3 regions of the Oleiphilus sp. HI0067 genome follow, and region 3 is predicted to be linked to each of the others. Evidence: predicted binding sites of a transcription regulator. Region 3 holds the regulator's gene; each other region holds the start of a gene.
The links. The regulator PhoB, encoded in region 3, activates phosphate uptake and scavenging genes when phosphate is short. The targets are predictions, from matches to a motif close to TGTCATANNNNTGTCANA.
Positions count from the first base shown of each region.

Region 1 (4,584 bases), on a different contig from region 3:
TTCTATCGGTGCGACAGAACCGAAATCAACAGTGGTGCCTGCCCAATCAAAAATGGCGGCTTGAACAGTGTTATTTGTGTTGTTCATAAATATCTCGCGTGTTTATAGCCAATAGCGTTCTTCAGAAACTGCTTGAATAAGTCTTTGAATATCTTCAGGAAATACGTGGCCAATCGTGCCGATTCGGAAGCAATCTGCTTGGCTTACTTTTCCGGGGTAAATAACGAAACCGCGTTTTTTTAATCCGTCATAAAAGGTATTGAAGCGATAACTTTCATACTGCGGGTTTAAAAACGTACTAATAAATGGTGAGCGTAAATCACCTTGTAGTAAGGTTGTGAAGCCAAGCTTTTCGATGCCGGCGATAAGGGTATCTCTATTTTTCAAGTAGCGTTGATAGCGCGCTTCAACACCGCCTTCTTGTTCTAATTCGATAAGAGCTTGCTCAAATGCGCGTACAACATGAGTTGGTGATGTAAAACGCCACTTGCCAGGGTCTTTCTCCATCGCTTGCCATTGATCAAATAAATCTAAGCTGTGTGAGCGCGCTAGGCCTTCACATTTGGCAATAGAGGAATGCTTTGCGAGCACAAACCCAAAGCCAGGGACGCCTTGAATACATTTGTTGGCGCTACTGATTAAAAAGTCGATATTTAACTCAGCCAGATCAAGAGGAATGCCGCCGAAAGAACTCATAGCGTCGACAATGAAGGTGCAGTTGTTTTCTTTGCAGACATGACTGATGGGCTCAATGGGGTTGAGCATTCCCGTCGTTGTTTCGCAATGAACCATTGCGACATAGATGTCCCCGGAAAGCTCCTTTAACACCTGTTGTAGTTTGGCGGGGTCGACAGGAGATGTTTCTCCGTAATCGATCAGACTAAAAGGAATGTTCAGGATCGAAGCCATGGTTGCCATGCGTTGTCCATAGGCACCATTAGCGAGTATGACTAAATGTCCTGATGCGGGTATGACTGAACCAAGTGTTGCTTCGACAGAGGCTGAGCCGCTACCTTGCATCAACACAGCAGTGTATTCGTCTTGGTATTCCTCACTAGTTGCAAGTTTTACCAAGCGCTGTCTGACGCCTTGAACAAGTTGTTTGTAGTCATCATCCCAAGTACACCAATCGCGTAACATGGCATTTCTCACTCCGATGCTTGTTGATAGAGGGCCAGGAGTAAGAAGTAAATAAGGGTTTATCGGTGCATCCATTTTGGTCGTCATAAGTAAATCTCAAAATTATTGGTATATACCAGTTGAGCGAGATACTATGTGCACCTTTAGGTAAGGGTCAACGCTTTACCTGCAAAATTCATAAAAGTGAAATATACGGAGATCAGACAGTTGAGGTCTGATAGATAAAAGAATCATGGGTACATTAGCGAACGCAATAAAAGAGACTCTGACGGAAAATATCATGAGATGGAGAGGGGAAGGCGAGATGAAACTACCCTCTGAGCGATACTTGAGTGAGCAACATTCAACAACGCGGGTAACAATCCGAGAGGCTTTGAAGTTGCTAGAAACAGAAGGCTTGATTTATCGGGAGAACCGACGTGGTTGGTTTATATCCCCACCTAAATTGCGTTATGACCCAAGTGTTCATGGACGAGTTAGTTTTGTCGATTATGCAAGGCAACAGGGTTTTCAACCGAGTACCCAACTCCTTTCGATTAAGTTGACCGTAGCGGACCGCTATATAGCTTCGGAAATGCAAATTGCTGTTGGTAAGCCTGTATATCAAGTGAACCGCTTACGTAGCCTAAATGGACGGCCCGTTTTATATGAGCAAATGCTATTGCGGGCAGACCTGCTACCAAACTTAGATAGGTTTGATTTAGAAGGTTCTCTGCATGCGTTATTGCGCAGCGAGTATGGAATGACTGTGCAAAAAGCAGACTTTGAAATTTCGGTATCGATACTTCCAAATGACGTTGCTCAAGCCTTATCTGCACCAATGGGTGTATCGTCATTAAAGTTTCAGCGCAAGTATCGCAATCAGCATGGCGAGATCTTCGAATTTGATCATGAGCTATGGCGTCATGACGCCATTTCAATCAATTTTGATATTAACAACTAATTCGTTGAGTTTAATTCTTTGTTCTTCTGCCACTGACGCGAGGTCATAAAATTGTCATAACAAGTTCACTGTATTGTCACATTTGGATACTTAAATGTTTCTCACCTGGTCTATACCAATAACTTAGAGGAACAAGCCAATGGCTATGATGAAGACAATGAAGAAGTGTGTTGCAGGTGCAGCATTGATGGCCCTTAGTGGTCTTGGAATGGCTGCAACAGAATTAACTGTATATACAGCGTTTGAAGCAGAAGATCTGAAGCGTTATAAGGCAGAATTCGAAAACAAGAATCCTGATATCAAAGTCAATTGGGTACGCGACTCCACAGGCATCGTTACTGCTAAGTTGCTTGCTGAAAAAGAAAATCCGCAAGCAGACGTTGTTTGGGGTTTAGCGGGCACATCACTGCTTATTCTTAAAGATGAGCAAATGCTAGAAACCTATAAGCCTGTTGGTTTTGAAAAACTATCGCCGAAGTTCCGTGATAATAGCGCAGAAACGCAATGGGTAGGCCTAGATGCATGGATGGCTGGCTTATGTGTGAATACCGTTGAAGCACAGAAAGCGGGTTTGCCTATGCCAAGCTCGTGGGAAGATTTGACCAAGCCTGTCTATAAAGGCCATGTCATTATGCCTAATCCAAACTCTTCAGGTACTGGCTTCTTAGATGTATCAAGCTGGCTACAAATGTTCGGAGAGGACAAAGGTTGGGAATACATGGATGCGCTTCACGAAAACATTTCACGTTATACCCACTCTGGTTCAAAGCCTTGTAAATTGGCCGCCGCTGGTGAAACGCCTATTGGTATTTCATTTGCATTTCGTGGCGCAAAAGAAAAAACAAAAGGCGCACCAGTTGAAGTGGTCTTTCCTTCAGAAGGTTTAGGCTGGGACGTAGAAGCGGCAGCGATTGTTAAAGGTACTGACAAGCTAGACGCTGCGAAAAAGCTTATGGACTTTGCAGTCTCTGAAGATGCAATGCGTATGTATAACGTTGGTTATGCAATTGTTGCAATACCAGGTATTGCAAAACCAGTTGAGCATTTCCCAGAAAATGCTGAAGAACTCATCATAGATAACGATTTTGGTTGGGCTGCTAAGAACCGTAAAGACATTTTGTCTACGTGGGCTAGCCGTTACGACGGAAAATCTGATCCGAAGTAAGGCTTTCCCAACCAGCCACGACTCCGACGTAGCTGTTGTTGCGCGGTGCCTTTGGGCACCGCTTTTTTGAGTTCTACCCATCCATTGTCTGCGAGTCTCATTATGAGTTTTTTAAGCGTAAATCAACTTTCTAAGTCATTCGGAAATTTCAATGCTGTCGATCATGTGTCATTTGAAATTGAAAGAGGAGAATTTATTTGTTTTCTCGGGCCATCAGGCTGCGGAAAAACGACGCTGCTTAGAATGATTGCGGGCCTCGAATTGCAGGATGAGGGGACAATTATTCAAAATGGAATCGATATTTCTCGGTTGCCAGTAAGTCAGCGTGACTTTGGGATTGTGTTCCAAAGTTATGCTTTATTCCCGAACCTGAACGTGTCGGAAAACATTGAATATGGTTTGAAGAATGCAAAGGTCAAGAAAGCCGAGCGACGGGCGCGCGTTACTGAACTTGTTGCCTTGATGGATCTTCATGAGCACGTCGATAAATATCCTCAACAGCTGTCTGGTGGTCAGCAACAGCGTGTTGCTTTAGCGCGTGCTTTAGCGCTGAAACCGAGTTTACTGTTACTGGATGAGCCATTGTCAGCACTTGATGCAAAAGTGCGCACAAGGTTGCGATCTGAGTTAAAACAGTTACAAAAACGCTTAGGCATTACCACTATTATGGTGACGCACGACCAAGAAGAGGCCCTGAGTATGGCCGATAAAGTGGTTGTGATGAATCAAGGCAGAATTGAACAATGTGCTTCGCCTAATTTGGTGTATCGCAAACCGGCATCAGAATTCGTTGCAGACTTCGTTGGGTCGATGAATATTTTCTCGCTTGAAGCTGAGCGTGAAAGTCAGGCGACGAAAGACTTGCAGACCCATTTAGATCTTCATTCGACAAGTGCTTCTCTCGCAATTCGTCCAGAGCATTTGGTGTTAGAGGGTGATGTAGAGTTCGGTCTTGCGAGTGAGAAAGGCGTCGTTGTCTCAGCTCGCGTCGAGGCAATTGAGTATTTCGGCCGATTCGTTTCTATTCAATTGGTATGTGATGCTTGGGGTAAGAGTCTCGAAATAGATTTGCCATCTACCAAGCTGCAATTTTTTGACTTGAGTTTAGGCGCACAGCATAAAGTTGCCTTGCCGAAAGAAGCGCTGCATGTGTTTTCTCAAGATGCGGAGACGGCTTAGTGACTACCTTAACTTTAAATCTTCGTTCTTGGTTTAACGGTTTATCTGAAACGGATCGAACTATCCGCTTGTTTGTTCAGTTGGGTGTTATTGGGGCATTGAGTGTCGCAATTTTGCTCCCTTTGTTTTCTTTACTGAGTAAAAGTGTTGAGGATAG
Region 1 covers NZ_LWFI01001731.1:14,849-19,432, forward strand. Annotated here, with positions in the region: gene phnX (phosphonoacetaldehyde hydrolase) at 1-87, opposite strand, end outside; gene phnW (2-aminoethylphosphonate--pyruvate transaminase) at 103-1,227, opposite strand; gene A3739_RS27520 (UTRA domain-containing protein) at 1,373-2,083, shown strand; gene A3739_RS27525 (putative 2-aminoethylphosphonate ABC transporter substrate-binding protein) at 2,223-3,248, shown strand; gene A3739_RS27530 (putative 2-aminoethylphosphonate ABC transporter ATP-binding protein) at 3,351-4,427, shown strand; gene A3739_RS27535 (putative 2-aminoethylphosphonate ABC transporter permease subunit) at 4,427-4,584, shown strand, end outside.
Region 1: a site for PhoB is predicted at 2,125-2,142, ahead of A3739_RS27525 (putative 2-aminoethylphosphonate ABC transporter substrate-binding protein). Genes of this name have one in related genera too.

Region 2 (4,584 bases), on a different contig from region 3:
AGTAATTTACCTATTTTACACTGCTTAAAATTTAGTCAATTTGACCGTAAACGCAAGAACTCTATATATATCAACCACTTGGTCAACTTTAAACAACAATCCATGGTCTAATCAAGAAGAAAATAGATGCTGCAAGTGCTGCAGAACATGGCACAGTCACAATCCAAGCCGTCACAATTTTCTTAATTGCTGAACGTTTTACGAGCTGCTCTTTGTAAACACTCTTCAAACGCTTACGGTCTTTTTTGTTGATACCAAGCTTTTCCTTCTTCGCTTTTGCTTCTTTAATCAAATCTTCCATTTCTTTTAGATCTGCATTCTGGAAGTCTTCCAAAAACTTCTCTAAACGCTGGCGTTCTTTTCCTTCATGCTGCTCAGCAATCTTGTGCAATTTCACAGCAGAGTTGAAGCGCAAGTACTCACGCAAGAAACCAACACCAAATACACCACCTACCGCAATGTGCGTTGAACTCACCGGCAAACCTAGTTGCGATGCAATAATTACAGTGATCGATGCAGCGAGAGCTACACAGAACGCACGCGACTTATCGATGTCAGTAATTTCAGTGCCAACCGTACGAATTAGTTTAGGGCCAAACAAAAGCAAGCCTAGAGCAATACCAATAGCGCCCACAATCATGACCCAAAGAGGAATAGCTGCCTTGGCAGAAACACCGTGGTTTTGAATCGCATCAGCAATCGCAGCGAGCGGACCAACCGCATTCGCTACATCATTTGCACCATGTGCGAAGCTCAATAGTGCTGCAGCAAAGATAAGAGGAATCGTAAATAAGTTGTTCACTCCATCGCGGTTATTCTTATTTTTCTTAGACGCTTTATCGACTGCTTTACGACTTAAGAAATACACAAAAATAGCGATGACTGCGCCCAAAATTGAAGCGTCAACAAATGACATTGGGAAGATTTTTTTCAAGCCTTTTAACGTAAGGTACGTTGAGAACGACCACGCCATAATCGCAAGCAAGACAGGCACGTAACTTTTAGCGGCCTGTAACATGTTCTCGCTGTGCATAATATTTCGCTTGATATAAAGCTGGAAGCCCGCTGCAATCAAACCGCCAAGAACAGGTGAAATAACCCAACTCGCTGCAATTGCACTCATTTGTCCCCAGTTCGCAATAGCAAAACCTCCTGCTGCGATACCTGCACCAAGCACACCACCTACGATCGAGTGGGTTGTAGAAACAGGCGCGCCAACGAAGGTTGCAAGATTAAGCCACAAGGCACCAGCAAATAATGCTGCAAGCATCAAGGCGATAAAGGTCGTGCTATCGTTGATAGCGGAAGGGTCGATAATCCCTTTCTTAATGGTACTAACTACGTCACCACCTGCGATCAATGCGCCTGCGGCTTCAAAGATGGCGGCAATCGCGATCGCGCCAATCAAGGTCAATGCCTTTGAACCTACTGCCGGACCCACATTATTGGCTACGTCATTTGCACCAATATTCATGGCCATATAACCGCCAATAGCTGCAGAAATTGCAAGCGTAAATCCACCCGGGATACCTTGCATTTGCATTAATACGTAACCTAAAACAGAAACTAAGAACACAAAGCTTACGCCCATCTTCAAAATTTCGTTGTTGGCGTAACCTAAAGCTGTATCGGTCTCAGATAGTTTTTTAGAACTCATTTGAGCACTTCCTTAACAATTAACTCGTCGATTTGGCGTCGCTACTGTCATCTTGCTGTAACAATCCGGTTGCGCATACTAACCACATGTATAAAAGATGCAAATTAACTTTCATCACTCAAATAAACTTGCCATGACAATTCTCCAGCACATAGGCTAGTACGGTTTTTACTAGGAAAGGTAAAGTTAGATAACAATGAGTAAAATTTATTTGATCAGACACGGCCAAGCATCGCTTGGCAAAGAAAACTATGACGAACTTTCTAGTAAAGGTGAGCAACAAGCTAAAATTTTGAATCGCTATTTTCGGGAGCTTTCTATCAGCCCTGACCTGGTGATCACTGGCGATATGAAGCGCCATCAACAAACAGCTCAGTTTGCGCTTGAATCAATAAACGGCCAGGCAAATACTGTGATAGACACCGATTGGAACGAGTTTGACTTTGAAACCTTGATTCGCGCCTACCTTTCACAATTAGGTCCAGATGCGTCAAAACCTCGCACCCCGAGTGAATTTTTTAGCGCTCTACGCGCGGCCCTCTTAGCGTGGTCTAAGAACCAAATTCAAACACAACTACCCGAAACATGGAATGCATTTGAGAGCCGCGTAGAACAGGCTTTGTATTCACTGAACACACAAGATCATAAAAACATTTTCGTTTTCAGTTCTGGCGGAGCGATTTCAATGGCGATCAAACACATTATGCGTCTGAATGCGGAGACAATGATTGATCTTAATTTACAGAGCAGGAACACCGGCGTTACAGAGCTATTTATTAAGGGCGATAAAAGATACGTTTCTAGCTTTAATCATGTGTCGCACTTGAGCAGCCCCGAACATTTAGATCTTATTACACATGCATAAGTGTGCCTTTAGCGCACACTCAACTGCTAACGCTCCCGAAGGCCTTTATACTGATATCGCAACAAGGGGGACATAAAAAACTCGATCAGTAGATGGAGCATATCGGCTGCGACTTGATAAAACCGCGCCAGCATCACTAAACAAACTAAACCCGAGTCGACCGACTGAGCGGTACTCGTCCACGAAGAATGACTCACACAAGATCCTTTTGTTGAGAGTAATTTATGATTTGGCATTCCTTGCCAATTAGATTTCTAGAGACCTAAAGTCTCAGCGCGAAACTATATCGGCTAGCACTTAGGTGAAGCAATCTAATTATTTTTATAGCCATTAATACAGCCTGTAAATTCGCGATTGAAATTTTTTATAAGGCTTTACTTTCTCACCATGACACATCGATATATTCGCGTATAATGCGCGCAAATTTCATACTCACGACCTATAGGTTTATCAATGTCGATCAAGAATGCATTTTATGCTCAATCTGGCGGTGTTACTGCCGTTATCAACGCTTCTGCTTGTGGCGTTATTGAAACTGCCCGCCAACATAGCGATAAAATTGGCAAAGTATATGCGGGACGCAATGGTATCATTGGCGCATTGCGTGAAGAATTGATCGATACAAGCATTGAATCTGTAGAAGATATTGCTGCACTCAAGCACACACCAAGTGGCGCATTTGGGTCTTGCCGTTACAAGCTAAAAAACTTTGAAGAAAACAAGCGTGAATATGAGCGTTTGATCGAAGTATTCCAAGCACACAACATTGGCTACTTCTTCTACAACGGCGGTGGCGATAGCCAAGATACTGCATACAAAGTAAGCCAACTAAGTGAAAAAATGGGTTACCCAATTACTTGTATTGGTGTACCTAAAACAGTGGATAACGACCTACCATTTACAGACTGTTGCCCAGGCTTTGGCTCTGTTGCGAAATACGTTGCGATTTCTACAAAAGAAGCTGCAATGGATATTAAATCTATGTGTGAGTCATCTACTAAAGTATTTATTTTAGAAGTAATGGGTCGCCACGCGGGTTGGATCGCAGCTGCTGGCGGGTTGGCTGGTCAGAACAGCGATGAAGCGCCACACATCATTTTATTCCCAGAAGTTCCATTCGACAGAGAAACTTTCTTGGCTCGCGTTGATGAAGCCGTTAAGAAGCATGGTTACTGCGTGATCGTAGCATCAGAAGGTGCGCAATATGAAGATGGCCGCTTTGTTGCCGATGCGGGCCAGAAAGATGCATTTGGTCACACTCAATTGGGTGGTGTTGCACCAACCCTAGCAAACATGGTGAAACAAGCATTAGGCTACAAGTACCACTGGGCTGTAGCAGATTACCTTCAACGTGCAGCACGCCACATCGCTAGCCGAACTGACGTTGAGCAAGCATATGCGATGGGTAAAGCAGCAGTTGAGTTTGCGGTTAGCGGCAAAAATGCAGTCATGCCAATTATCGTTCGCGAGAACTCTGCTCCATACAAATGGAGCATTGGCGAAGCACCATTAAGCCAAGTTGCTAACCAAGAAAAGAAAATGCCTATTCACTATATTACCGATGACGGCTATGGCATTACGGCGGAATGTCGAGAGTACCTATCGCCTCTTATTCAAGGTGAAGATTACCCACCTTACGACGATGCCGGTATGCCACGTTATGTAAACCTCGTGAACAAGATCATCGAGAAAAAACTTCGTACAGATTTTGAAATCTAAAACGAAAAAGGAACAGACGAAACTTCTGTTCCAGCTTCTTTAAAACAGGCGATAGGCTTAGTCGCTCATCGCCTGTTTTTCTTTCTGACGCGCAAGCCCTAAAGCCGGTCTTACTCCGAGGCGCCCAATATAGGCTTTAAGGTTTTCTTGCTCGATGCTTTGACCAAAACTCATTCCCCAAAACAAGCAATGCCCCAATAGTATGTCGGCGGCAGAGAATGAATCGCCCAAAATATAATCTTGCTGCCCTAAGCCCTTGCTCAGCAAATCCAAAGCTACCTGAAACTCATAGACCGACGTCGCTTCCATCTCGCGCACACGATAGTCTTTCGGCAAAGCAAAC
Region 2 covers NZ_LWFI01001487.1:22,093-26,676, reverse strand. Annotated here, with positions in the region: gene A3739_RS24275 (inorganic phosphate transporter) at 89-1,657, opposite strand; gene A3739_RS24270 (histidine phosphatase family protein) at 1,854-2,522, shown strand; gene A3739_RS28970 (hypothetical protein) at 2,549-2,719, opposite strand; gene A3739_RS24265 (6-phosphofructokinase) at 2,976-4,241, shown strand; gene A3739_RS24260 (glutathione S-transferase family protein) at 4,299-4,584, opposite strand, start outside.
Region 2: a site for PhoB is predicted at 1,703-1,720, ahead of A3739_RS24275 (inorganic phosphate transporter). Genes of this name have one in related genera too.

Region 3 (4,584 bases):
ATTAAGGGTAAAGATCTCTTTGTCATGTTGACGCGCAATTACGCGACGAGCAGAAAAACTGCCACCATCCCGGAGAGATTGCACTTCGTATTGAATAGGTAAGTTTGGATCTCCTGCGCGCAGAAAGTATCCATGCATAGAATGTGCGATGCGATCTTCAACAGATTGATAGGCTGCCATCATCGCTTGGCCGCAAACTTGGCCGCCAAAGACATTAGGAAAACCTAGATCTTCGCTTGCGCCTTGAAAATGAGAATCGTCGATTTGTTCCAGTTTTAAGACATCAATCAACTGTTGAAGAACGTCGCTCATAGATATGTACTTCTTACTATTATTCTGGGTGGATAGCTTGAACTTGCTTTGCTAAAACCTGCTTTTGTTTCGTCGCATCGCCGGTTAATGCGAAGCCAAGAAGCTCGCCTTGATCCGACTTAAACAACGCTGTGGTATTGAACCCGTCTGATTCGATATCCCAAGTGCCATTTTCATTTGATGCAGGAAGAACAACGACAGGGCAGGCAGGTGTTTTAACTGCCACCGGCATTACACCATAACTCACAAGCTTCGGTTCGTCATTGAGTGTGCTGGCAAGCGCTCGAGCACATGCCATCATCGGCAAAACATAGAGCATAACCATGCCATCGACTTCTGCACAATCGCCCAGTGTGTAGACGTTCTTAGCGGACGTTTCCAAACTACGATCGCACGTAATGCCTTTATTAGTCTCGATGCCGCTCTCAGAAGCCAGCTTAGTATTTGGTGCTAAACCAATCGCACTAATCGCTATATCGGCTGAGATTTTTTCACCGTTGTCGAGCTCCACTATTACGCCATCAACAGTTTCTTGGATATCAACAACGCTTCGCTCAAAGTAGAAGTTCGCGCCGGCATCACTCAAGCTTTTTGTAACACATTCTGATGCTTCTGGCGGCAGCATGGTATCTAAAACATGTTGGCTTAAGCCGATCAATGACACTTCATATTCGCCATTCAAAAGATCGTTCGCGTATTCACAACCGATCAAACCTGTTCCGACAATTGCGACATGCTTTTTGCCTTGGCTAGCTGTGCGGAATGCGCGGTAATCATCAAGATCATTGATCGAGAAAATGCGGTCACTCTCAGGTTTAACAAACTTCAGTTTGAATGGACTTGCGCCCGTCGCTAATACGAGCTTGCTGTATTCGATCGTCTCATTATCAACGAGGATTGTTTGTTTTTCAGTGTCGATATTTTGCACACTTGTTTGTGTGCGTATTGACATATTTAACTGTTCTGACATTTGCACAGCATTAGACATTACTAATGCTTCTGCGTCTTTATTTTTGGTGAATCCCGTTGACAGCATCGGTTTAGAATATGCGCTGCCATCGTCTTGGGTAATCATTAACAGAGGAGTTTCAGAATTAAGTTTTCGAAATTCGCGGGCTACTGCATAGCCCGCCATTCCAGAACCAATAATGATGATCGCTTGGCTCATTAAGCTTCTACCATTTCGAAGTCTTCTTTGCCGACACCGCAATCAGGACATTCCCAATCGTCTGGCACATCTTCCCATTTTGTACCTGGTGGGATGTTGTCGTCAGGCCAACCTTCAGCTTCATCGTAAATAAGGCCGCATACTACACAAAGCCATTTTTTCATGGTGTTCCTCTTTGTTTCTGTTGGAAGGAATTCAATGGTCGGCTAATGTATCGGATATCTCCGAGTCTCTCAATGGCTGATCAGATCCGTGGTTTATATAAGCGGCCTTCGTTATACTTTGCGCTGACCTAGTGAGTGCCCATAAAAATGTGCTCATTTCTTCTGCTATCAGCAAGGTGTAAATTGCAAACCGAACATTTTCATTGGCATTCCTACCGGCGTGTACCTTCTTCTTTTATTCCTCGGGTTTGGCAATCGTGGGTACTCGATGCTGGATCGTTAACAAAGCGATTGCAGCAAGCATCAAACGGAAGTTTTAAAGTCCGTGTAAAGGCGCAGCAATACGCGAAACCAACAATGAGTGAGAGAAGAGCTTTGAATCTGTCGATAGGGCGCTACGCTTTGATTCGCGAGGTTGATTTACTTTGCCACGACAAGGTTTGGGTTAGTGCTAGAAGTGTTATTCCATTGCATTCACTGGTTGGTAAAGAGCGGCAGTTAAAGTGCCTGGGCTCAAAACCTTTGGGAGCATTTTTATTTGCCTCGCGGTCAATGAAGCGCGAAGCTATTCAGCTAACAAGAACATCTGGGGGTAATCAGCCAACTTACGCTCGGCGCTCTGTGTTTCGCTTACACAACAAGCCCTTACTAGTGGCAGAAAAGTTTCATACCTCAGTTATTCATCACTCTTAAGCTATGTTGAATCTAAGATATAAATTTAAAGAAGTTCTGACCCAAGCTGGTCTACTCGAAGGTAAACCGGCAGCATTATGGCGCTTGGCGCGGTTTGATAAGCCCATTGGTACATTCTTAGTGTTATGGCCTGCTATGTGGGCTTTATGGATTGCGAGTGATGGTTTGCCTTCAGCGCTTCATTTGTTTGTATTTGTTTCTGGAGCGATCGCAATGCGCGCTGCAGGCTGTGTGATTAATGATATTGCAGATCGCAATATTGATGGCCACGTTGAGCGCACTAAAGCTAGGCCTCTAGCTGCTGGTGAGTTGAGTTTAAAAGATGCCATCATATTTTTCGTCGTCTTATGTTTTTCAGCCTTGCTATTGGTTCTTTGTTTAAACACTAGTGCGATTGTTTGGTCCTTTGGTGCATTGGCCCTCGCGTGTATTTATCCTTTCATGAAGCGTTACACCTTCTTGCCGCAAGTCTTTCTTGGTGCTGCGTTTGCGTGGTCCATTCCTATGGCATTTGCAGCAGTCATCGAAAAGGTGCCGGCTCTTGCTTGGATAATTTTTACAGCAACGCTGTTATGGACTGTCGCTTACGACACAATTTACGCGATGATGGATCGTGAGGATGATCTGAAAATTGGAGTGAAATCCACAGCGATTCTGTTCGGTAATGCAGACCGATCGATTATCGCGAGCCTTCAAGTGTTGTTTGTGCTTGCGATGTGCTTGCTGGGCGAGCAGTTAAATCTCGGAAGCTTCTATTTCTTGTCCATTGTCGTCGCGTCAGTGCTGTTGGTATACCAACAACATTTGATACGTTTACGTTATAAAGACGATTGTTTACGTGCATTTTTGAACAATAACTGGGTGGGTTTTGCCATTTTTGTTGGTATCGCACTTGATTATGCGACTTGATGAACGTTTAAGCGCTTTTCCTGTCATATACTTGTAACAAACCTCCTTTCTAATACCGCGACGAGTAGGTATTTGCTCAGATGTGATTGAGCATAATGAGAGTGTAAGACATGGCAGATAAGAAAATCCTTATTGTGGATGACGAGTCATCCATCCGCGAAATGATCGCAGTAGCTTTAGAGATGGCAGGGTATACCTGTTTTGAAGCGAGTAATGCCCGTGACGCTCACAGCATTGTGCTAGACGATCGCCCCGATATGATCTTATTAGACTGGATGTTGCCGGAAACGAGCGGTGTAGAGTTTGCCCGACGTTTGAAGCGTGACGAAAGCACTTCTGAAATTCCAATCATTATGATCACTGCGAAAGTCGAAGAAGACAATAAGATTCAAGGCTTGGAAGTCGGAGCGGATGATTACATTACTAAGCCTTTTTCTCCACGTGAGTTAGTGGCTAGGTTAAAAGCGGTGCTGCGTCGAGCTAATCCACAAGGGTTAGAGTCTGCGATTAATATTGATGGCTTAGAGCTCGATCCAGTCTGTCACCGTGTTAGCTCAGAAGGTGAAACGCTTTCGATGGGGCCAACAGAATATAAACTCCTGCAGTTTTTCATGACACACCAAGATCGCGTCTACACGCGAGCGCAGCTATTGGACCTCGTTTGGGGTGGTAATGTGTATGTGGAAGAACGCACTGTTGATGTACACATTCGTCGTTTGCGCAAAGCGATCGGCAAACGCCATGAAGCCTTAGTTCAAACTGTTCGAGGTACCGGTTATCGTTTTTCTACCAAAACGGCGCATTAATTGGCTAATATAGCCTTATCTATTTTGTGCGAGTTTAAAGGAAGCAAAGCGAATGCATAAACGCGCGTCTGCACATGTCCGCTATTTAGTGTGGGCATTTGTGCTAGCTGTTTTACTCGGCTTAATCACGGACCTTCTCCTTCCTAGTCTTCTGGTGTTCTTTGCGAGCTATAGCTTGTGGATGGTGCGACAAGCACTTCGTTTACATGCTTGGCTCTATCCAACTAAAAAGCCAAAAGAAGTGCCTGAAAGTTATGGTTTATGGGGAGACCTTTTTGAAGGTTTGTATTACACCCAATTGCAAAATAAAAAGGCACGTAAGCGCTTAAGCAAAATGATTAAGCGTGTTCGTAATTCGGCGAATGCTCTGAAAGATGCCGTTGTGATGACCAACGAAATGGGGCAAATGGATTGGTGGAATGAAGCCGCAACGCGATTATTTGGCTTTGATGATGATAAAGATCAGGCTCAACTTGTTACAAATTTAGTAAGAGATCCTGAATTTAAAGCCTATTTTGACGCAAAGAAATAT
Region 3 covers NZ_LWFI01001000.1:26,262-30,845, reverse strand. Annotated here, with positions in the region: gene A3739_RS13155 (acyl-CoA thioesterase II) at 1-312, opposite strand, end outside; gene A3739_RS13150 (NAD(P)/FAD-dependent oxidoreductase) at 332-1,480, opposite strand; gene A3739_RS13145 (rubredoxin) at 1,480-1,644, opposite strand; gene A3739_RS31450 (chorismate lyase) at 1,792-2,337, shown strand; gene ubiA (4-hydroxybenzoate octaprenyltransferase) at 2,341-3,246, shown strand; gene phoB (phosphate regulon transcriptional regulator PhoB) at 3,357-4,052, shown strand; gene phoR (phosphate regulon sensor histidine kinase PhoR) at 4,105-4,584, shown strand, end outside.